3 regions of the Sporomusa sp. GT1 genome follow, and region 2 is predicted to be linked to each of the others. Evidence: riboswitches for the same ligand, from Rfam matches in the RefSeq annotation. Region 2 holds a riboswitch; each other region holds the start of a gene.
The links. Region 2 has a riboswitch for cobalamin ahead of GT1_RS18000 (ATP-binding protein). Riboswitches for the same ligand answer to the same signal wherever they lie in the genome.
Positions count from the first base shown of each region.

Region 1: linked by a shared signal. The riboswitch ahead of cobT (nicotinate-nucleotide--dimethylbenzimidazole phosphoribosyltransferase) and the one ahead of GT1_RS18000 (ATP-binding protein) in region 2 are both predicted to bind cobalamin.
Region 3: linked by a shared signal. The riboswitch ahead of cbiD (cobalt-precorrin-5B (C(1))-methyltransferase CbiD) and the one ahead of GT1_RS18000 (ATP-binding protein) in region 2 are both predicted to bind cobalamin.

Region 1 is NZ_BMBX01000007.1:63,098-71,191, reverse strand. It holds gene GT1_RS10560 (YitT family protein) at 1-776, opposite strand, end outside; gene GT1_RS10555 (P-II family nitrogen regulator) at 1,073-1,738, opposite strand; gene GT1_RS10550 (DUF1538 domain-containing protein) at 1,773-3,482, opposite strand; gene GT1_RS10545 (ABC transporter substrate-binding protein) at 4,364-5,530, shown strand; cobalamin riboswitch at 5,690-5,876, shown strand; gene cobT (nicotinate-nucleotide--dimethylbenzimidazole phosphoribosyltransferase) at 5,998-7,044, shown strand; gene GT1_RS10535 (nicotinate-nucleotide--dimethylbenzimidazole phosphoribosyltransferase) at 7,037-8,094, shown strand, end outside.
Region 2 is NZ_BMBX01000023.1:24,088-32,181, forward strand. It holds gene GT1_RS17975 (ABC transporter ATP-binding protein) at 1-46, opposite strand, end outside; gene GT1_RS17980 (energy transducer TonB) at 133-879, opposite strand; gene GT1_RS17985 (biopolymer transporter ExbD) at 879-1,289, opposite strand; gene GT1_RS17990 (MotA/TolQ/ExbB proton channel family protein) at 1,276-1,911, opposite strand; gene GT1_RS17995 (VWA domain-containing protein) at 1,960-3,813, opposite strand; gene GT1_RS18000 (ATP-binding protein) at 3,832-4,857, opposite strand; cobalamin riboswitch at 5,019-5,202, opposite strand; gene GT1_RS22585 (hypothetical protein) at 5,207-5,332, opposite strand; cobalamin riboswitch at 5,370-5,552, opposite strand; gene GT1_RS18005 (ABC transporter ATP-binding protein) at 5,650-6,273, opposite strand; gene GT1_RS18010 (ABC transporter ATP-binding protein) at 6,263-7,195, opposite strand; gene GT1_RS18015 (ABC transporter permease) at 7,209-8,069, opposite strand; gene GT1_RS18020 (ABC transporter permease) at 8,062-8,094, opposite strand, start outside.
Region 3 is NZ_BMBX01000001.1:328,592-336,685, reverse strand. It holds gene GT1_RS01775 (2-oxoacid:acceptor oxidoreductase family protein) at 1-339, shown strand, start outside; gene ldhH (L-lactate dehydrogenase (quinone) large subunit LdhH) at 486-2,657, opposite strand; gene GT1_RS01765 (lactate utilization protein C) at 2,657-3,271, opposite strand; cobalamin riboswitch at 3,478-3,650, shown strand; gene cbiD (cobalt-precorrin-5B (C(1))-methyltransferase CbiD) at 3,762-4,856, shown strand; gene cbiE (precorrin-6y C5,15-methyltransferase (decarboxylating) subunit CbiE) at 4,835-5,467, shown strand; gene cbiT (precorrin-6Y C5,15-methyltransferase (decarboxylating) subunit CbiT) at 5,464-6,057, shown strand; gene cobM (precorrin-4 C(11)-methyltransferase) at 6,088-6,852, shown strand; gene GT1_RS01740 (cobalt-precorrin 5A hydrolase) at 6,856-7,929, shown strand; gene cobJ (precorrin-3B C(17)-methyltransferase) at 7,950-8,094, shown strand, end outside.

The sequences.
Region 1 (8,094 bases), on a different contig from region 2:
TCTTCCACTATTGTTTTGAGTTTGGCGATTTCCAGCCTGGTTATAACCGAATAAAGCACTTTTTTGGGAGAGCCTGTATAGGCCCCTTCGCCTTGGAGAATGGTCACTCCCCGGCCCAGCCGGGCCATGAGTGCGGCGGCAATTTCGGTATGGTTGTCTGAGATGATGAACACGCCTTTAGACTCATCCAGGCCCTGAATGGTCAGGTCAATTACCTTAAAGATGACAAAGTAGGTGACCAGCGAGTACATGGCTTTATCCCAGGTAAAGACAAGACCGGCACTGCCCAGGATAAACAGGTTGATAAACATGACCACTTCGCCTACGGAAAAGGCGGTTTTTTTGTCTAAAATAATGGCGACAATCTCAGTGCCGTCTAATGAGCCGCCGTTTCTAATGATGATTCCCACACCTAAGCCCACAATGATGCCGCCAAAGATGGCGGCTAAGAATAAGTCGTCAGTTAACTCCGGAATGGGGTGGAAGACGGAAACCCAGTAGGATAAAGAACAAATCGAGAAAATCGTGGAAAAGGCAAAAGTTTTTCCTATCTGGACATACCCTAAGTACAGGAAGGGCAGGTTGAACAAAACCAGATATGCGCTTAGTGACAGGGAGGTGAGATGGCTGGCCATTATTGACAGCCCGACAACCCCGCCATCAATGATTTGATTTGGCACTAAGAATATTTCCAATCCTATTGCCGTTAAAATAGAGCCAAAAAATAATGACAGGTATTTTTTCGCAGCTAGTATTTTGGGATTCCTGCCTGGCAAACTAAAACCTCCTTGAATAATAGGAATAGTGCCATGATAACAGATACTGACAACTTGTCCATGTGCAATTTTACCAAGTACAATATTTTCCAGAAATATAATAAATTAGTAAAAAATGTATACTGGGCTAAAAATATTGTAACAATGTTTTTGCAGAAGTGTCAACATATTAGAATAAAATTCGTTGTTTTTTTACAAAAAAATTGCGTTATAAGGCTGAAAGCACACAAAAAAGCTGTAACCGGCAAAGGATGAATATATACCGGTTACAGCTTTGGCGTTGTAGTTGAAAATGACTAGTTAGGAGTAGGGGCGTTTCTCTGGGGAAGTCCGGCAACGCCGTTGACGGGAAGGGAAAAGGTTATAGTTTTCGCCTCGGTTTGCAGACCTGCATTTTGTGTAATTGCGGTCATGATGTCCTGGCGCTTCTGCGTTTCTGTCAGAATGAACAGCATATCTTTTTCGTGCTGGATGGATATGCCGAAGAATTTCTCAGCCTTTTGCAGCCCAACACCTCTTGTGTGTAAAATAGTACCACCGGTTGCTCCTGCGGCTTTCGCAGCATCCATGACCTCATGAGCATAACCCTGGTTGGTGACAGCAATAATTAAATCATAATTATGTGGAATCTCCATAGCTATCCCTCCTTGATTTTGGGGAGCATCCTGTGTTTGTATCTTCGATGCGGCGTCTACAATACTGTTTATCGTGATGCAGAATGCAATGCCTTTGCCAGGCTTGCCAAGGTGTGTTTCCTCATTAAGATTTTTTAAGATAGTTCGTGATAGTTCGAATGGCATTGGGCAAAACAAAACATCTTTTTCTGTTTCACCGAGGCCCAAATAGGAGAGAAACTTTTTATCTGCGGTTCCTTTTCCCAGAGCCAGCAAGTCAAATTTTATGCCAGCATCAGCAAAAAGCTCTGACATTTTTTGGCCTTTGCCTCTGTTTACAATCGCCACTACAAACACCAGTGATAGAGTTTGCGGCATGTTTTTATTTCTCCTTTCGAGCCGTCAGGTTATTTTCTTGCTCGCATTCCGTGAGGTTTGCATCTTTTTGGTCCTCTGTCAACTCTATTATATTATCATGTGTTGTATGCAAATCCAAGTCATTCTTATTATTTAGAGCAGAGGAATTTTCATCACCTTCGGCATAGGGCAATGGGGCGGTGGCACTATCGCTGCCGTCAGGTTCATCAAACGAAGTTGCGAATAGCAAATCGGTATGCAGATTTTCCTCCAGGTTTTTGTTGTGCATAAGCTTCATGTTGTAAATAACCCCAACGACCTGTATGGTTATCAATGGCATCATTGCCACCATGGCAATAATGCCAAAGGCATCTGTCATGACATTGCCGCCGACAGCTTCGCAGATACCCACGGCAAAGGGGAGCAAAAACGCCGCAGTCATGGTGCCGGCCGCAACCCCGCCGGAGTCAAAAGCAATGGCTGTAAATATTTTTGGTGTAAAAAAGGTTAACCCCAAAGCCAGCAAATATCCGGGAAGTAAGAAGTACCAAATGCTGATTTCGGTTAAAATTCGTACCACCGATAATATCAAAGCAGCACTTGTTCCTAAAGACAAGCCTGTCATCATCATTTTTTTGGAGATGGAGCCGCTGGTTATATCCTCAACCTGTTTGTTGAGTACATGAACGGCAGGTTCGGCGTAAACGACAAAGAAGCCGATGATTGCGCTCAGAGGAATCAGAATCCAATTATAAGGAAGGGTGGCAAGTTCTTTGCCGATATAAGTGCCTGCAGGCATAAAACCGATATTGACGCCAGTCAGGAAGATGGAGAGCCCGATCAAGGTGTAGACAATACCGATCAATATTCGTATTAATTTTGTTTTTGACAATTTCAAGCGAATGAACTGGAAAAGTATAAAAATAACCACAATGGGCAGAAGGATGGTTAAGACTTCCTCAAATAAGAGGACAAAGCCATGACGATAGGAATCTAATAATTCGCCAAGATTATTTACGCTGGCATTTGGTTCAAAGGCGAACCCGGAACCTGAGGCATCAAAAAACATACCCATAACTAAAACCGCTAAAACAGGACCGATGGAACATAACGAGCAAAGGCCGAAACTATCTTCTTCCGAACTTTTACCGCCTCTTACTGCGGAAATACCGGCGCCCAGGGCAAGAATAAACGGTACTGTGATCGGCCCGGTGGTTACGCCGCCGGAATCAAAGCCGACAGCCAGAAAATCGGGTGCCGTCAGTGCGGCGACAATGAACAATATCACATACGATACAATAAACATATAGGACAGTGAAAACTGGAATAGAATGCGCAGTAGTGCTAACACGAGAAACACACCTACGCCAAAAGCCACCGAACTTACCAGAACCATATCAGGCACCGCCGGTACCTGTTTGGTTAGTACCTGCAAATCCGGCTCGGCTATGGTGACAACCACACCCAGAATAAACGCGGAGCCGACGATCAGCCAGATGTTTTTTGATTTGGTTAATTCTGCGCCGATGGCTTCCCCGATAGGCATCATGGCAATGTCGGCGCCCATGGTAAAAATGCTCATGCCGATAATGAGCAGGAGGGTGCCTGTAAGAAACAGCATCAAAGACCAAAACGGCAGAGGAGATATCGTAAAATGCAAAGCAAGTACAATGGCACTGACTGGCAAGACCGATTGCGCAGCCTCTTTCAATTTTTCTAATAAGTCTGTCGTCATTAACAACTTCCTTTCCTGTTTCAACCATTTATGTGCATATCGTGATTGTGTGTTGTAAAACCCAGCCTTTAGGTAATTTACTCAATAAAATATGCATAAATTCATACAAAATATAATCCGCTCCCTTGATTAGGTAAAATCTTCGCCAACTAAAGCTACTATCCCACTAGGGCACTGACCGCATGTTTTTCCTATAGCTTCCGGCAATAGCAATGGATAAATTTCTGCCCGGCAAACTAACAACCTCCTTTAACTATAAAGTGGTATGTTTATAATAACACGGATTGGTAAAATGAGTAAAGAAGTCTCTTGGCCAAATTTACTACGTACTAGGTGGGTTATTTCACGAAAAAGATAAGCGAATTTTCGGTAAAGGGTAATAGGGGAGGACGAATAAGGGGTGTGTATTTGCAGGAAGTACAAATGGTGAAAAAAATAAAGATAATTAGTAATTGTGATGGTTGGTTATCTTGAAAAAGCCTGGGTAATGTAATATAATGTAGAACTAGAAGAAACAGGATTAAAAAAATACTATAAAAGTATATAGACAGTATACTTTTTGCCTGATTTTTCAAAAAACCAGGCAGTCTAATTTTTTCTGGTTAAGGGAGACTTAGCTTCGGATGGGCTGAAAACCCCCATCTGAAGCTAAGTTTACTTTATCCGATGACTAACTCGCTCTAAGACTCCCACCTCTCCAGGTGGGAGTAAGAGCGACTAAGTCCCCGGATAAGGGCGAACTAACCTTCAGATGGGGTTAAAACCCCACCTGAAGCTAAGTCTGCTTTATAAAAAATCGTTGCTTTTATTAGCCGGCCAAGTGCGAGCCTGGCAAAAAGCAAGCGGTTTATGGGTCAAAAAAAGGGAGGAGAAATTGGGTAATGCGTAAAACAAGTGTAAAATTAGTAGCCGTACTAACTGTTGTGCTGTTAATGGCAGGAGTTATGGCAGGCTGCGGCGGGACCGCTTCCAATGACATCAAAATTGGTGTTCTAAATGAAATGACTGGCGGTAACGCAACCATGGGTACTTCTTCTGCTAATGGTGCCAGAATGGCTATTAAAGAAGCCAATGCCAAAGGCGGAGTGCTTGGCAAACAAATAACCGCCGTTGTTGCCGATAATAAGAGTGAACCTTCTGAAGCCGCCAACGCTATGACCAAACTGGCAACTCAGGACAAGGTAGTCGCCATCACAGGTATGTTTGCCAGTTCGAACGCCATTGCTGCCTCCAGTGTAGCTGAAGCAACCAAAGTTCCGCTTTTAGCAGTAGGGGCAACCAATCCGAAAGTAACTGTGGATGAAAAAACCAATAAGGTAAAAGACTATACTTTCCGCGTCTGCTTTATTGATCCGTTCCAGGGGACGGTAGGAGCTAATTTTGTCCTCAATAGCTTAAACCTTAAAAAAGCCGCTATCTTAGTGGATAATAGCAGTGATTACAGCAAAGGACTGTCCACCTTCTTTGAAGAGGCCTTTACTAAAGGCGGCGGCGTGGTTTTGTCCAAAGAAGCCTATTTGCAAAAGGACCAGGATTTCAAGACTATTTTAACCAAAATAAAAGCCCTTAATCCTGAAGTGCTGTATGTGCCCGGATATTATGAGGAAGTAGGCAAAATTGTAAAACAAGCGCGCGAATTGGGCATTACTGTTCCCATTATCGGCGGTGATGGCTGGGATTCGCCTAAACTAATAGAAATTGGCACAGCCGCCGCGTTAAATAACACCTACTTTACCAACCACTACTCGGTGGATAACACCAGTCCCACCTCACAAGCTTTTGTTGAAGCTTACAAAAAAGAGTATGGATTAGTGCCGGATGCATTGGCTGTTTTGGGTTATGATGCCGCCAATCTGCTGATTGACGCCATCAAACGCGCTAACAGTGTGGAGCCGGCTAAGATCCGTGAGGCGCTTGCCGCCACCAAAGATTTTGCTGCTATCACTGGTGCGACGACCTTAAATGCCACCCATGATGCAGAGAAAAATGCCGTTATTATTGAAATGAAAGATGGCAAGCAAGTCTTTAAAGACACCATTAAGCCGTAGCCAGGTTCTGCGGATAATCATGCTTTCAGAAAACAGGCCGGGAATATTCCCGGCCTGTTCATATTGACGGTATTTACAGGACTCTGTTATAATTAAGGAAATTTTGCATAATACGGTTAAGGTGCCGCCGGCTAGTATCTTGTGTCACTTAAAATTTGAGATTAGATGGTGACACAAGGTACTACTACCGGGGGAGAATAGGGAAGTCTGAGTATGGCCACACCATACATAAGCGCGGGCCCGCCACTGTACCGGAGGAGAGCTTACACAGGCCACTCGTCAAGGGGAAGGCGTAAGTATTGATGAACCGGGAGCCAGGAGACCTGCCTTACACCGTTTTACATCCTTCATGGAAAAGAAGGCTTTTTTGGGATTGCCCAAAAGAGCCTTTTATTTTTGCCCCCTGTTTTTTGCCTAAGGTTTGGCGCAAGCCGTGTTTTCTTTACTTAACATAATTGGAGGTTGCTATGAGTTTACTGCAAGATACCTTAGTGAAAATTACTGCCCCGGATACTGTGATTATGCAGCAGGTACAGGATAAGCTGGATAGTCTGATCAAGCCGGCAGGCAGCCTTGGCCGGTTGGGAGACATGGTCAGACAGTATGCAGGCATCACCGGTGAGACCGAGCCGCGCCTGCCCCGCAGCTGCATGGTGGTAACATCTGCAGATCATGGAGTTGCCCGGCAGGGTATCAGTGCCTATCCGGTGGAAACTACTATGCATATGACAGCCAATTATCTTATCGCCAAAGGGGGCAGTGCCAACGCTTTTGCCAATTTCAGCGGTTCTGACCTGGTGGTGGTGGATGTTGGGGTGGCAGGTGACTTATCCTATGTTCCCGGACTGTGGCACCGGAAGATTGCTTATGGAACTCAGGATTTTACACAAGGGCCGGCCATGAGCCGGGAGCAGGCTGTACAGGCAATCGAAACCGGGATTGAGATTGTCAACAGTAAGGTGAGTGAAGGCTACAATTGTTTTAGCCTGGGGGAAATGGGCATTGGCAATACGACGGCCAGTGCTGCCATTGTCGGTGCGTTTACCGGCCTGGAGCCGGACAAGATTACCGGGCGGGGGACCGGCATATCGGACAGCCGCATGCAGGTAAAACTTGCCATTGTCCGCCAGGCGTTGGCGGTTAATAAACCGGATGCCAAAGACGGGCTTGATGTATTGGCCAAGGTTGGCGGGTTTGAGATCGGAGCCCTTGCCGGGGTTGTTCTTGGTGCTGCCGCTAATCGCTGTGCTGTCATAATTGACGGCCTTAATACCACGGCGGCGGCTTTGATTGCCCATGCCATCCAGCCTGTAAGCAAAGAATACCTGTTTGCGTCCCATTTATCCGGTGAACCGGCCCATATCATTGCCTTGCGCTGTCTGGGGCGGGAAGCGTTTGTCGACATGGGGGTCCGGCTGGGAGAAGGCATCGGCGCTTCAGTCGCCATCGACATGTTGAAGGCAGCCGTTACCTTGCTTGATAACAGTAACCGGGGAGGGCAGACTCATGTTTAACGATATTCTGGCAACCATCAAACCCTTGGATGAGCAGGCGATGGAGCGCTGTCAACTGCGATTGGATAACCTCACCAAGCCGCTTAACAGTTTACATTCTTTTGAACATATCGCCCGGCAGCTGGCTGGGGTTACAGGCCATCCCCGTCCCCGCAATCTGGAAAAAAGCATTATCATTATGGCTGCCGACAGCGAAGCCGCCCTGGCAGCCAGAGGCAGATATGAGCAGACACCAACCGTCCAAAAGATTAGTAATTTTTGCCAGGGCCGGTCTGTGATTAACAGCTTTGCCGAACATGCGCAGGCCAAGCTGGTCCTGGTGGATATCGGCGTTGCCGCCGAGCTGCCGCCATACGCGCAAGTCCGGCATGAAAAAATTGCTTATGGTACGGCAAATATGCTGCAAGGTCCGGCATTAACCAGAACGCAAACAATACAGGCCATCAAGGTGGGAATCCAAACGGCTTCAGAGGCCATCGCCAGCGGTGTGCAGGTAATCGGACTGGGTGAAATGGGCATAGCCGGCACAATTTCCGGTTTGGCGGTTGCCTCCTGCTATAGTGAACAGCCGCTGGAAAACCTCACCGGCCGTGAGCGGGTGATTATCCGGCGGTCCTGGGTGGTAAATGAGCCTGATAAACAGGATCCTCTGGATGTATTGACAAAAGTAGGCAGTTTGTCAATGGCAGGCCTGGTGGGAGTAATTATTGGGGCGGCTGCCGGGCGGGCCGCCGTAGTGCTGGATGGCCTTGTCACCAGTGCAGCCGCCCTGCTTGCCGTACAAATGGCGCCGGCGGTGAAAGCCTATCTGATTGGTTCGCATTTTGCCGCCGAGCCGGGACATAGGGAAGTTCTCGGTTTGCTGGGACTTCCGGCCTATCTGAAGCTGGACATGAACCTAGGTGAAGGGACAGGCGCCGCATTAGGAATGTCGCTTATTACCGCTTCGCTCCATGTAATCAATGATATGAAAACCTTCGGCGAAGCCGAAGTGGCCGTGGCGCAGGACGGACCGGGCGCTTTGAAACAAAACAAGGCAGTCAGAGATTA
Region 2 (8,094 bases):
CCGTCCGGCTGCCGAAGCGTTTGACCAAATTTGCTATATGAATCATTTTTGCAACCTCTTTACACGCTTCTTATCTATATACGCGCTAAGTGTTTCACAAACTATCCATCAGTGATCAGGCGGATTCCGGGGTTATGTTCTTAGCCTAAACACCACCGGCATAGTGGTTTGGCAGACAATGGTCTGGCCTGTTTCCCGCAGCTTGGCCGGAACAAAGCGCCAGCGCCGCACCGCATCCGCAGCTGCATTATCCAGCAGTTCCGAACCGCTGGACCGGAAAACATATACCTGCCCCGCCTGTCCGTTGGCCAGAATTTCAATTTTAAGCACTACCGTCCCTTCAATTCCTGCCCGGCGGGCTTGCTCCGGATAGTTTGGCTCCCGCTGTGACAATATTCCTGGCGGAATGACCCCGCCGGCCTTGCCACTGCCACTGCCGCCTCTACCGCCGCCTTGACCGCTGCCGGCAGCAGCGCTTCCGTCCGAGCTTCCCCCGCCGCTGCCGCCTGCCGGGGCACTGGCGGCAACCGCACTCGCATCAACCGCAACAACCGCCATATCGCTGGCAGCCACTACCGCCTCCGGCAGCACCGGATCAGCTGCTGCGACTGGCTGAACTGCCGCAGGCCGCACCACCGGCACAGGCTGCGGCATAGCCGGCAAGATTTGCTGGCTGGCAGGAGCTGCCGCCGGTTCGGTATCTGCCAGCAGCGGTCCTTCCGCCCAATCGGTTAACTCCAGTTCGATAACTGTCTCCGGTATAGGTTCAGGCAGTACAGCCCGGCCGGCCAGCCAGCCGACGCCGATTAACACAATACTGTGCAAAACCAAAGAGATAAGCATCGCTTTTCGCCAACGCCAATCCGCCGCCCAATCCATTACTTATCCTTCCTTTCAGTAGCGATAGCCACCCGGTGGGCTCCCGCCAGTTTCAACTCGTCAAGAACCGCTACCACTTTGCCATATTCGGCTGTTTTATCAGAACGCAGGATAAAAACCAGATCCTGTTGCTTGGCCATCTCCAGCTTTACCCGCTTTTGCAGCAGTTCCAGCGGTATATCTTCCTGTTCAAACATAATCCGCCCCTCTTTGGTAACCGCAATGGCCACACTTTGAGGCTTGTCGCTCTGCGCCGAAGCAGCCTGCGGCAGGTTAACAGGTATTGTCTGCTGATCAACCATATAGAGAGTGCTCATGATAAAAAACACCAGCAAAAAGAAAATAATATCAATCATAGGAATAATCATTAATTTTGGCTGATGCCCGGAGCGCAAATTACGCAATTTCATGACATTTCTCCTGTTTTGCATACCCAAGCAACAGCAGGCAGGTCTTTTCGATATTGGTGATAAGATCATCCAGCCGATGATTAAAATAGCTATACAGCAGCATAGCCACAGTAGCCACACACAAGCCGGTGGCTGTTGCAATAAGAGCTTCCCCCACGCCGCCGGTAATGGCCTGCGGCTGACCTGCTTTGATATTCATAACACTAAAGGAGCTAATCATGCCGATAACCGTACCCAATAGGCCAAGCAGCGGTGCAATAGTTACCACTGTGTCCAAATGATTCAGGTTCGCCCGTAAACTGGCGACAGCCAGAGAAGCCTCACCTTCCAGCACACTTTCTATATTCGCGCAACCGCGCTGAATGTGGCCAATGCCTTTGGCGGCAACCATAGCGGCAATACCTTGGGTCTGCCGGCATAATTCACCGGCTGCCGTCCAGTCGGCACGTTCCAGTAAAGGAGTGATCCTCTCGGTAAAATCGTGTATATCGGCTTTCATTTTTCTATAATACAAGAAACGTTCCACGCCGATGGTTGCCGCCAGCAGCGAACAGGCCAAAAGCAGATACATGACCGGGCCGCCTTGCTGAAATATATGGAAACACTCTGCAATAAAACTCATGTTTACGCCTCCGTTAGGTCAATAAAGTTCTCTCTTTTACATCGCTTTTTATGACAAATTTTTGACAATGTGCATAATGTTGTGCTCTGACAGCTCCCGCAGGCTGTAATAGACAGAGCCCATCTCCCTCGCTACCGTCCGCGCCAGACCAAGTTTGACAAAATCACTTTCAGTATCAATGACCACACTGTGCACACCGGTTTTATGTATTTTTCCGGCTACTTTGAGGGCATCGGCCATGCCGTCACCGCCTGTAGTGGTGGTATTAGCCCGCCCGTCGGTAACAAGCACCAGTACCGGCTTCATTTCCCGGTCTTTTTGCCGGCGGGAGGCCAGCACCCTCAAGGCCGCCGTCAGCCCTTCAGCCAGCGGTGTTTTACCGCCTGTAGGCAAATATCGCAGGCACTTTTGCGCCAAATCCACGCTGCGGGTGATGGGCAGCAGCACCTCTGCGGTTTGTCGCCGGAAGGCAATCAGACCAACCTGGTCCCGTTGCTGATAGGCGTCCTGCAGCATAGCACACACGGCGCCCTTGACGGCTCGCATCCGTTCCCGCGCGCCCATGGAGCCACTGGCATCAACGACAAACAGAAAGGTACTGCCAATACGTTTCTCCCGGATTTTTTGCCGCAAATCTTCGCGTTCAATGGCAATGGCGCATTGGGCTGTGTTCCGGAACTTTTGATAAGGAGCCGCCGCCCGCAAGGTGGCGTCAAAAGCCAGATCAGTCACTTGTCCGTTCGGAATGCCTGAACGTACATAGCGTCCCTGCTTGGTATCGGTGCGCGTCAGGCTGCGTTTGCCGCTGCCCCGGCGCTCCTGACGGTCCTGGGGCAAAGCTAGCGCCATCCGGATAAAAGGAAAAGTTGTATCAATATCTGCCACCTTCTCCTGGTCACTGCCCCCACTTTCCGGCTGCCCGGCCGGCGGAACAGTCTGTTCTGCCGGCTGTTCCCGCTCCTGTTGGTTGGTGGGCGGTTCCGGTAGTGGCGGCTGATTATCCGGTTGTTCCGGTTCATTTTGCTCAGGCGGTTCGGGGGGAAGCGGCTGCTCCTCCTGCCGCATGCGCTGCGGCAATACATAGCAGGCGGCTTCCTCCAGGTCGGCAGGCAGCAGATAGGTACGTCCGGCAAGCGCCGCAATGGCCCGGGCGGCCTCTAATAAAAATAGTTCGGCCCGATGGCCTGGCGAATGCGCCTTGGCACACATCTGTGCTGCCAGCAAGATCATAGCTTCAGGTACAGCAATGGCTTGCAGCAGGCTCCTGGCGATTGTTACCTGCTGTTTGATGGCTTCATTAGCCGCCGCATACTGCCGGCAAAATTCTGCCGGACGGGCTTCATAGGCCAAAATCCGCCGCATAATTTCCATCCGGTCGGTCTCGTTTTTTTCCCGGCTGACGGCAGCATACAGGCCGAACCTGTCAATCATCTGGGGTGATAAGGTTCCTTCCTCCGGATTCATGGTGCCAATCAGGGTACAGGCTGCCGCATGCAGACAGGAAATTCCTTCTCTTTCCACCCGGTACACGCCGGTAGCAGCCGCATCCAGCAGAGATCCCAGAAACTCCTGGCGCAGCAGGTTAATTTCATCAATATAAAGCAGGCGATTATTGGCTCTGGCAAGTATGCCCGGCAGAAAGCGGCGCTTACCCTGTTCCAGGGCATATTGCATATCCAGTCCGCCAAACACCATATCCTCGGTGGCATTGAGCGGCAGCTCAATTAACCTGGCCTCACCGGAAATTTCCGCCAGAGAACGTACCAGTGTCGATTTGGCGGTGCCTTTTTCCCCGGCCACCAAAACCCCGCCGGCTTTGGGATTGACGACGGCAATGAGAAGCGCCCGCTTGACGGTTTCCTGTCCGACAATGGCCGCCAACGGAAATATCATGCGCTGCATAGTATCATTCCTCCCGGCTTACGGCTGTGCCAATACAGCCTCAACTTTGTCCCAATCCAGCGTACCGTCCTCAAACGGGCGCCGCCGCATCCGGTGCGGCAGTGCCAGCCGGGCGGCTTTTTTTACGTCCTCAGGCTCTACCTCTTCCCGTCCGTCAAAGGCGGCCAGGGTTATGGCCGTCTTAATAACGGTAATATCGGCCCGGTGACCGTCAACATCAAGGGCAATAGCCAGCTTGGCGACAAGCAGCAGCAGCTCATCCTTAATAGTCACCTGTGGCAAGAGACGGCTGGCTTGCATAATGCTCGCCGCCAGCTGTTCCTGTTCTGCCTGGTGCTGCCGACCGAAGGCGGCAGGGTCCTGTTCATAGCTCAGCCGCCGTTTAATAACCTCCACCCGGCACTCGGGCCGGTTTTCCCCGGCTACGGCCACCGACAGCCCGAAACGGTCCAATAGCTGCGGTCTGATATCGCCTTCTTCCGGGTTCATGGTGCCGACCAGAACAAAGCGGGCCGGATGGGAATAAGACACGCCCTCGCGTTCCACAGTATTTACCCCCATGGCGGCGGCATCCAGCAGCACATCAACAACATGATCATCCAGGAGGTTAATCTCATCCACATACAATATATTGCGATTGGCCTGAGCTAAAATGCCGGGGTCAAATTTCTTTTCCCCCTGTTTGATGGCATGTTCAATATCTAAAGTGCCGACAACCCGGTCTTCGGTAGCACTGACAGGCAGCTCTACCACCCGCATTTTCACTGATTGAACAGGCAGCGTTTGTTCTTCACTTCTGCCACGGCAACTGTCACACAGCCGGCTAAGGTCTGCCGGATCACAATGAAAAGGACAGCCTGTACTCACTTCCATAGCAGGCAACAGGTCAGCCAGCGCCCTGACTGCGGTGGATTTGGCTGTACCTTTTTCCCCCTTGATCAATACCCCGCCCAGCAGGGGATTGATTACATTTAAGATAAGGGCCAATTTCATATCCTCTTGCCCGACAATGGCAGTAAACGGGTATACCGCGTTATGTTGCAACGTCAATTCATCTCCTTATTAGTTCACAAGCCTTAGATGAGAGGTGGTATTACGCTTTCTGTCATAATAAAAAGAGACCTCCCTTATACGAGTAAGGAAGGTCTCTGGCAAACTTGTTATCGACAACCGGTAAATAATCCCCTCCCCATACCTCGTGGGTAAACGGTGACTGTTAATCAGGCAGTTCTCCTGGCTCCGGATCATGGCTTGCTTAAACCTTCCCAGGACGCTTCATCCCAGTGGCATATCTTAAGCTTGCTCCCCATTACAGTGGCGGGACCGCGCCGGCATTGCACCGGTCTTCCCTATTAAGCCCTTACGGGCACCTGATTCTGTCAGTATGCTGTTATCACACAATCTTTTGGCTGCGTACTTCCTGCATGTCCGCAGTGTAGAATAAAAAACTCCTGGTATCAATACCAGGAGTGAATTCAGCCGCTCCGCCAACTTCCCGATGATATTCAGGAAGCCACACTTAACTGTAATCCCCTCCCCATACCACGTGGGTGAAAAACGGTGATTGTCAGCTAGGCAGTTCTCCTGGCTCCGGATCATAGCTTGCTTAAACCTTCCCAGGATGCTTCATCCCAGTGGCATATCTTAAGCCTGCTCCCCATTACAGTGGCGGGACCGCGCCGGTATTGCACCGGTCTTCCCTATTAAGCCTTTACGGCACCTAACTCCAAACATGAAATTATCTGTCACTTTCATATTTATACTAGCGAAAAGCAACTGGTTTGTCAACACTTTAAATAATACACCGGACAGTCGACAGCCGCCGGCTCACCCAAATTAAGTAATGCTTTCCAGCCGGTTAAGGGCCGGCAAGTCAATGATACGGGAGGCAATCTTCTCTGCCAGAGGTTGATTATGGGTAATGGCAATTAAGCCCATTTTTCGTTCTTCCACCACTTTGAGAACCAAATGCCAGATTTGCGCCTGCGTAATAACGTCAAGCATTGTGCTCATTTCATCGGCAATGAGCAAACGGGTCTCAGGACTCAAGGCCCGCACTACACAAAACCGCTGCAATTCGCCCCCGGATAGTTCGTTGGGCCAACGGCCCAACCATTCCGGCTTAATGCCCATCGCGTCAAGCATGGACTGCTCCGGCGTCCAGCCTTCATGTAGAGAGTCGGCCATTTTCCACCGGGGATTTATGGCTTTTTCCGGATGCTGATATACCAGTTGAACCGGACAGTAGCCGGTTTCCGGCAGCGGCTTGCCCTGCCAGAGAATCTCCCCTGCCGTCGGCTGCAGATAACCGGCAATAATTTTAGACAAGGTGCTCTTCCCATAACCACTGGGGCCTACCAAGGCGACCCGCTCGCCCTCGTCCACGCGAAAGCTGACATTGTTAAGAATCCAGGGGCCGTTTCTGTAGCGAAAACTAATATTTTTTACTTCAAGCGCCACGATTGCACCTCACACTGCCGCCACGCACGTCCCGCATAAAGACTTTTTCCTCACATTGCAGCCCTTTGTGGGGGCAGCGCGGCCCAAACAGGCAGCCTGGCGGAAGGTTTTTCGGATACGGCTGGAATCCCTCAATTGGGTGAAAACCGTTTTGGGGCAAAGCGTGAAACAGAGCCTTAGTATAAGGATGCCGCAAAGCTTCACCCTTGCCGCTAAAGTCGGAAGCGTTAGCTACCTCAACGGTGGTCCCGGCATAAAAAACCGCGATCCTGTCGGCAATATTAAAAGCCAGATCAATATCATGTGTAATCAAAACAACCCCTTTGCCCTGGTCGGCAAACTCCCGGAAATGTTTCAGCGTTTCCAGCGCAATCCCCAGATCAAGGCCTGGTGTCGGCTCATCGGCAATAATCAGCTGCGCATCAGCGACCACTGCCGTAGAAACCAGTACTCTCCGGGCCATGCCGCCGGAAAGCTGGAAAGGATACAGCTTGTCCACTTCCGGACCGAGACCATAGCGTTCAAAGGCTGCCCGCTGGGCTGAGGCCTTGCCGTGAGGGCCCCGGACCTGTTCGCCCACCCGCATAAGCGGGTCAAGATAAGCCACCGACTGGGGCACCAAGGCAATTTGGCTGCCGCGCAGCTGTTCCTGCCTTTCCGGGGTCAGAAGTTCCCCGTCATAAGCCATTCGCCCTGTCACAATGGCATTTTCCGGCAGTAAACCCAGTACTGCATGAGCCAGCAGACTTTTACCGGAACCACTGGAGCCGGCAATAGCCAAAATTTCTCCCCGCCGCACCTGAATACTCAGATCAGAAATTACTTGTAATTCCTGCTGTTCGAAGGCGGCATCATACATCCGGAAAGCAACGGAAAGCTCTTCTACCTCAAGCAGCAAATTATTGTCTTTCTGATTTGTCATTCTTTCCGCCTCCTTATTCATGAGCTTCAAAAGGATCGATCAGCATCTTCAGGTAATCACCAATGGTGTCAAACAGGATAACCACCAGCAGCAGGGCAAGTCCGGGGAAGAAAGCCAGCCACCACATGCCTGTCGCCAGATGTTTCATCGATTCTGAGAGAATAATGCCAATGGCCGGCATATCCAGCGGCAGGCCATAGCCGAGAAAGGTGATGCCTGCCTCATGCAAGATGGCGTGGGGAAACAGAAGAATCAACCCAACTATATACTGAGGAAATACATGAGGAATAATATGATCTTTGGCAATGGCCCATCTACTCTTGCCAAATTTCCGGGCAACCTGCACATAATGAGCCGAGCGGATCTGCATGACTTCCGCCCGCACCACCCTCGTGAGATTCGGCCAGTGTGTCACCGCGACACCAATAACAACACCCTGAATTCCGCCGCCCAGCATAATCGAAATCAGGATTAACAGAATTAGGTGAGGTACACCCATGCACAAGTCGACAAGCCAATTAATAAACTGATCGGTCTTACCGCCAAAAGTGGCTGAAAGTATGCCAAGCACCAGCGCGATAATGGAGCTGATAAAGGCTGCCAGCAGCCCGATCAAGACACTGGTTGAAAGCCCCTTAACCGTTCGGTAAAACATATCCCGTCCCAAATAATCGGTGCCAAAAAGATGCTCTGACGAAGGTGCCAAACGCTTGGCGGAATAATCGGCACCATAAGCAAGGGGATCCATGAAAATTCCCGCAAGCGTAACTACGGCCAGAAAAAACAGGGCTATCCCGACGACAATCACCATCTTGGTTCTTTTATTCAACCGGATTTTCCGGGACTGCATGAGTGCTGTGGAAGCCTTATCCATGCTTTCCTCCTTCCCGGATTTGCGG
Region 3 (8,094 bases), on a different contig from region 2:
GCAGATATTTTGCTGGCTATGAGCCAGGAAGCCTGCAATAAATATATCGGCCTGTTAAAGCAAGGCGGCAAGCTGGTTGTTGATACTACCCTGGTTAAAACACTGCCGGAAGTAGATGCCAAAGTCTTGGCATTGCCGATAACCCATATTGCCCGTAATGAACTGGGGAATGTTATGGTTGCCAATATTGTTGCTCTTGGTGCATTGGCCGGTTTTGCCGATCTGGTAGAACTGGAATGTTTGACCAAGGCTGTACTGGCCAGAGTACCTAAAGGTACTGAAGAACTTAACAAGAAAGCGCTTGAAACTGGCTATGCCCTGGGGCAGGCAGAGAGATAAGCAGCAAAATGAACAGCCAAAAGGAGTCTTTCTCAGCGAAAGACTCCTTTTTTTATCCTAACAGAAAGCTATGCTTTCTGTTAGGATAAGGGCAACATCGGCTTCCGCTTTCGCCAAAGGCTCGGCGCAAGCCGTGTTTTCTTTATTTACTCTTTAATATTTTCCGCTAAAATCTCGGCTACATGCTTAATCTTTACATTTGGCAGCTGCTTATCAAGGCCACCCTGAATTTGCATCATGCATGCCGGGCAGGCAACGGCGACTATCTCAGCGTCGCTGGCTTTAATGTTGGTAATTTTTTGCTTAAGGATAGGCATGGACAGCTCGGTATATTTGACGCCGAAGGCACCGGCCATACCGCAGCATTTATCGCAGTCTTTCATTTCTACCAGCTCGTAGCCGTTAGCCGCTTCCAGCAACTGGCGCGGCTCGGTATAAATGCCAAGGCCGCGTTTCATATGGCAGGAATCATGGTATGTTACTTTTACATTGCCGGCAGTTTTGACCAGGCGGCCGGCTTTTTGATATTCCTTCGCGACAAAGCTGGTAAACTCGCAGACCTTATGACCGATTTTTTCGGCCCGGGCCTTCCAGGCCGGCTCATCTTCAAACAATTCGATATAAGTTTGATGCCAGGTCTCGGCGCAAGTCGGGCAAGCTGAAAGAATGGCGTCAGCGCCTGTGGCTTCGAAGGCCTCGATATTCTTTTTGGCAATCCGTTTGGCTGTTTCGCGGTCACCCATCCCCAGTACCGGTTTGCCGCAGCAGCTTTGTTCTTCCGGGAAAACTACTTCCATATTAAGATCCTGTAGTACCTTATACACCGACTCACCGGTTTCCGGGAAAATAAAATCAATGTTACAGCCGCTAAAGAAGGCGATTTTCTTGACAGGCTGATTTATTTTCCTGGTTACCTTGGATACGCGGTCACGGAAGGGAACATCAGCCACTGCCGGGAGACTGCGGTCTTTGGCCATGCCGGCTAAAAATAGCGGCAAATGACGGATTACACGGCCGGATTGGAACGGTTTTTGACCGATCGCTGCTAACCGCAGCAGGGTGTGGAATACCTTACGGTTTGACAGTACGTTTTCAACTACTGCTTTAACACCGAAAGGCAGACCGTGTTCCTTGACGGCTTTGGCCCGGAGTTCTTCAATCAGGTGTGGTATGTCAATTTTGCCAGGGCATATCTCAACACATTTGCGGCAGCCGATACAAAGTTCATTGATTTTTTCAAAATCCCCCATACTGTTGAGGAAGGCCGTCAGGATGGCGCCGATACCGCCGGCATAGATGTGACCATACACATGACCGCCGACAATTGTGTATACAGGACAGACGTTGAGGCAGGAAGCACAGCGAACACATTGGTAGATTTCTTTGAATTTATCGTCATGGGCAGCTTGTAAGCGTCCGTTATCAAATAAAATAATATGAAGTTCTTTGTCTTGCTCAACCCATTTTCCGTCTTGTTTGACCATGACCGGGGTTACACCGGAAGTCATGGTCATATAACTGGTCATCAGCTGGCCGGTGGCATTACGCGGCAGGGTGCGCAGGATGGGGGCGGCATCTTTAATGGTGGGAATCAGTTTTTCATAACCGATGATGACAACATGAACCCGTGGCAGGGTAGTGACAAGGCGGGCGTTGCCTTCATTCGTTACCAGCCCGATAGCGCCATTTTCAGCGATACCGAAGTTTGCGCCCGATATGCCCATATCAGCTTCCAGGAACTCCCCTCTGAGCGCTTGGCGGGCAGCCTGAACCATGAACGGAATATCGGTCGGAATTTCCTGCTTCAGTTCTTTGGAGAAGTAGCCGGCAACTTGTTCACGGTTTAAGTGAATGGCTGGCATAACCATATGGGACGGTTTATGACCGGCCAGAGAGATAATCCATTCACCCAGGTCAGTTTCTTTAACATGCAAGCCGGCTGCTTCCAGATCGTGATTAAGATGAATTTCCTCGGAAGCCATGGATTTGGATTTAACAATTCGTTTTACATTTTTTTCTTTACAGAGGTTTATCAAATATTCTTTTAACGCATTGCCATCTTTGGCGCGAAACACTTTAGCGCCCCGTTTGGCAGCTTCTGTTTCAAATTTATCGGCTAGGTTTTCAATATCGGCAACGGCGCTCATCTTCATTTGACGGACTTGTTCGCGCAGAGCCTCAATATCGGCAACATTTTCATAAGCTTTGGCCCTGGATATTGGATAGGCCTCCGCAAAGCGGCTTAATGCGCCACGCAGCACTTCATCCTGTAACTTTTCCTGGATTTCATTTTTTATATTACGATTATTCGCTTCCATTATTGCTTACCTCCGTTAACTTCTTCATCAACGGCAATAATGACAAAACGGCTGGGACCATGTACGCCGATTGTCAGTACGCGTTCAATATCGGCAGTGCGGCTGGGGCCGGTAATAAAGCTGATATAACCGCGGTCGTAGACTTTGGCGATTGTTTCCATAGCTTCTGTTATGCCGGGAACAATTCTATTGCTGTTCATGAAAACAATATGTAAAGGAGGCAGCATCGAGACAAGCCTGCTTTCAAACGCTAACGCATCCTGGCAAACACTGCCTGACTCGGCAATGCCAAACTCAACAGCGGAGATGCCAATGTCGGCACTTTCAGCATGCTCGGCGATATCTGCTTGTTCGGTGTACAGGCTTACACCCAGGTCTGTTAGGGTGGCATTAATTCCTGCTGCCTGTTGCAAGGGGCTGTCAACGGCTACTACTTTGCGGGCGTTGGTGTATTTGACTAAATTGGCAATGACTTCTTTGGCTTCAGCCGCTGTTTTGACGCGAAATACTTCGGCGGCCGCGTTTTTTGCCCGGGTTTCAAACTCCGGGAACAGGTTGGCGCTACAAGTACCGGAGGTAAGCGCATGGGTCCAATTTTCACTTACTTTTTTCAAATTCTCCACTCCCTTATAACCGAATTAATCGGTATGATGGTCTGACCAGTATACACTTCGTAATAAATAGGCTAAAACCCTTTTAAAAATTGACAAAAAACGCAAAAAATACAGAAAAATTTTTAGATTATTTAATTTAGATAATTCCTGCCTGGTAAGCAGGAAAATAATTAACTATATGGAATAATAGTACTAATCGCAAATTTGATACATGTAAGGGAATGGGTGCTTTGCGCTTAATAGGGAAGTCCGGTGTAATACCGGCGCGGTCCCGCCACTGTAATGGGGATGCTGCTTAATACATGCCACTGGGAAACTGGGAAGGCTAAGTACGCGAAGAACCAGAGTCAGGAGACCTGCCTGTTCTAACACATGCCGCTAGGACCTACGGAAGATAGGCAGGTGTGGGTACAATATTCAGGCAATCTTTACATGTTGTTTGGTGTTATACCCCCTGCTCAAGGGGGCTTTTTTATTGTCCGATAAAGAAATGCGCAAAGGGATAACCACCGGGACTTGTGCCGCAGCGGCAGCCAAGGCTGCGGTTATGGCCTGGCTGGGCCAGCCGGTGACTGTTCTTCAGGTTTTTTCACCACAAGGAGTCCTGCTGACAGTACCTGTTGCCGAAAGCTGGCCGGTTGCCGGCGGCGGTATGGCGGCAATAATCAAAGATGCCGGTGATGATCCGGATATAACCAATGGGGTTAGGATTATGGCAGAGGTCATTATTACCGATAAACCGGGAGTTATGATCAAAGCAGGTATTGGCGTAGGAACGGTGACCAAACCCGGGCTGGCTGTGCCGGTAGGTGAACCGGCAGTAAATCCCGGGCCGCGTTCCATGATTACCAGGGCTGTGACTGAGTGTTTGCCAACAGATAAAGGGGCTGTTGTGACAATTTCTATTCCCGAGGGAGAGAAATTGGCGACCAGAACGCTTAACCCCATATTGGGGATTGTTGGCGGACTGTCGATTATTGGCACTACCGGTATTGTTGAACCGATGTCAGAAGAGGCTTTTAAAAATTCACTTGTACCGCAGATTAGTGTGGTGCAGGCATTAGGCTATACAGATATAGTATTTGCTCCGGGAAAAATCGGACAGGATATAGCCATCAACCGTTGCGGCCTGCCGGCCGCTGCCGTAATCCAGACAAGCAATTTTATCGGACATATGTTGGAGAATGCAGTAAAATACGGCATGCGCCGGGTGTTGTTATTTGGACATCTTGGCAAAATCGTTAAAGTGTCGGCCGGCATATTCCATACTCATAACCGGATGGCCGATGCCCGCCTGGAGACAATAGCCGCCTATATGGCGCTAAACGGAGCGCCACAGACGGCCATCGAAGAAATAATGGCTTCGACTACTACCGAAGCTGCTATGCCAATCATCGCCCGGTATAATATGACCGAGGTTTATTCTGTACTGGCCGAAAGGGCCAGTGCCAGGGCAAAGCGTTATGTGTTTGGTGATTTGACAGTGGGAACCGTTATTGTGACTTTACAGGGAGATATACTGGGGCTTGATGAGACAGCCCGTGAAATTGGAGGCCATTTAGGATGGAATGTAGGTACCAGGTAGTAGTTGTTGGCATTGGCCCCGGATCGCCTGATTATGTACTGCCTGTCGTTAGCCGGAGGATTGCCCAGGCCAGAGTTCTGGTAGGCAGTAAGCGGGCGCTGGATACCTTTGCCGCAGGCGGTCAGGTTACCAGGATTATTGATAAAGATATCAACGGTGTGCTTGATTTTATTGAAGAACAGCTGGCAAGTCAGGATGTAGTGGTTATGGTGTCCGGCGACCCGGGCTTTTACAGCATGCTGGTGGCAGTCAGAAAACGGTTTGCGCCAGAGAGTATTACGGTGATTCCCGGTATTAGTTCGGCCCAATTGGCGTTTGCCCGGGTGGCCGAAGTGTGGCAGGATGCCGCTCTGATCAGTATGCATGGCCGTACAGCCGCTGATGAGGTACTGCGTTACCGGCCAGGCCATAAGCTGGGCATCCTGACTGACACTCAGCACAATCCGGCCTGCATTTCGCGCATCCTGTTAGCATTCGGGTGGCCGGAGGCGGCTCATGTCTGGTTATGCGCCAATTTGTCTTATGACAATGAAGTGGTGGCTGCTATGACCTTAGCCGAGGCCACAGAAACTCCCGGTTTTGAACATAGCGTAATGGTGGTGAAAGCATGAGTCACAGCTTAGGTATTCCGGATGAGCAGTTCATCAGAGGCGACATTCCGATGACGAAACAGGAAATTCGCATCTTAACTTTGGCTAAGGCCAGCATTGGTGCTGCCGACACTGTCATTGATATCGGGGCAGGTACCGGTTCGCTATCCATTGAAGCAGCGTTATTGGCCAGGCAAGGCAGGGTATATGCCATTGAGCGCGAACCCGAGGGGATTGAACTGATTAAGGCCAACGCCGCTAAGTTTGCGGCCGGCAATGTTAAGGCTGTGCTTGGTTCGGCACCGGCGGCGCTGGCCGGGCTGCCGGCGGCGGAAGTCATCTTAATCGGCGGCAGTGGCGGCAGGCTGCCCGACATTTTGTCCTCGGCCGATCAATTGCTGAAACCGGGCGGACGCCTGATTGTAACAGCTGTTACCGTAGAAACACTGTCTGCCGCTCTCCAGCTTATGCGGCAGCGTCCGGCCTATGCGGTTGAGGCTTGCTGTGTACAAGTTACCCGGATTCAGCCGGTGGGCACCAGTAATATGTTTAAAGCACTTAACCCGATATATATTATTACCTGTACTAAAGAAGGGCAGGCTGCCGGATAGGGAAACAGCCTGGATGAAGGGAGAATATCAATGAATGTATTTTTTGTAGGAGCCGGTCCGGGAGATCCTGAGCTGATTACCGTGAAAGGGCAGCGCTTTTTGGGACAGGCAGATATCATTATTTATGCCGGTTCGTTAGTCAATCCGGCGCTCTTATCCCTGGCTAAAAATGGAGCTGCCATCTATAACAGCGCCTCCATGACGCTGGATGAAGTCATTGCTGTTATGGAGCAAGGGGTTAAAGAGAACAAGCTGGTAGTCCGGTTACATACCGGCGATCCCAGCATATATGGTGCCATTCAGGAGCAAATGGATGCACTGGCACCGAAAAATATTGATTTTGAAGTTATCCCCGGCGTTAGCTCGTTCCTGGCTACAGCTGCTGCCTTAAAGCAGGAATATACATTGCCTGATGTATCCCAGACGGTAATTATTACCCGTTTGGAAGGGCGCACCCCGGTGCCGGAAAAAGAAAAACTGGTTAAGCTGGCCAGCCACGAGGCTACGATGTGTATTTTCCTGAGTGTGCATATGCTGGACAATGTGGTTAAAGAGCTGGTAGATGGCGGCTATACCTACGAAACCCCGGTGGCTATTGTGCAAAAAGCCTCCTGGCCTGATCAAAAAATCTTCCGCGCTACCTTAGGCACTATTGCTCAAATTGCCAGAGAAAATAATATTGACCGTACAGCCATGATTGTGGTCGGTAAGGTCTTGCAAACCGATTATGCTTTGTCGCGGTTATATGCTCCGGAATTCGGACATATGTTCAGACAGGCGCAGGAGGCTAAATAAATTGTGAAGCTGGCAGTCATCTCAGTTACCCGCAAAGGGGCCGAACTGGCTGAACGGATAGCACCGCTGCTGGGGCCGGGGGTTGATGTCTATGCTAAAAACGGGCGCAATCTGCCAGAGTTACATCATACCTATGACTCCTTAAGCGACCTGGTAGCTGAAATATTTTCCTTATATGATGGCTTGGTGTTCATTATGGCGACAGGAATTGTCGTGAGGGTCATTGCGGCACAGGTGAAGGACAAACGCTGCGATCCAGCGGTAGTTGTCATGGATGATGGCGGCAATTATGCGATAAGCCTGTTGTCAGGTCATATCGGCGGCGCCAATGAGTTAACCGGGTTAGTGAGCCGTGCCGCCAAAGCTGTGCCGGTTATCACTACCGCTACCGATGTTGCCGGCTTGCCGGCTGCTGACATACTGGCAGTCAAACTTGACCTGGCCATAGAACCGTTCAGCTCGCTAAAAACCATAAACGCAGCCATTGTTAATGGTGACAGGGTGTTGTTTTTTGTTGATAAAGAACTGGCTGAAAGCGAGCGGTATATTGCTTTGGCAGCCAGGCAAGGGGTTGCATTAGTTTATAGCAGTGAACTTATCCATCCGGATCAGTATGATGCTGCTGTAGTCATTACCGATAAAGAACTTACTATTCAGAAACAGCATCTGTATTTGCGTCCCCACAGTTTAGCCCTTGGTATCGGCTGTCGGCGGGATACCACCGGTGCTGAAATTTTGTCAGCCATCAATCAGGCTTGCCGGACAATCGGACGGAGCAGCAACAGTGTGGCTGTGATTGGCAGTACTGTCGTAAAAGCCGATGAACAGGGTTTGCTCGCAGTGGCGGAGCAGCTGGGTGTGCCGATTAAGTTTTTTACCAATGAACAACTGGAACAATGTATAGACCAATATGAATTGTCGTTATCTGATTTTGTTAATGAGAAGATAGGAGTGGGAAATGTATGCGAACCAGCAGCCATACTAGCGGGGCGGAACAACAAGCTGATTTTGCCCAAAACAAAATATCCCAAAGTGACTGTGGCGGTCACAACGGTAAAATATCGGTGGTGGGAATAGGGCCAGGCAGCCTGGAGGATATGACGCCCCGAGCCCGGCAGGCGATTGAAGATGCTGAGATTATTGTTGGTTATGATACCTATTTGGATTTGATAAAAGCTCTGCTGCCAGCCAAAACCACCATTGGCACAGGCATGATGCAGGAAATCGACCGTTGTCAGGCGG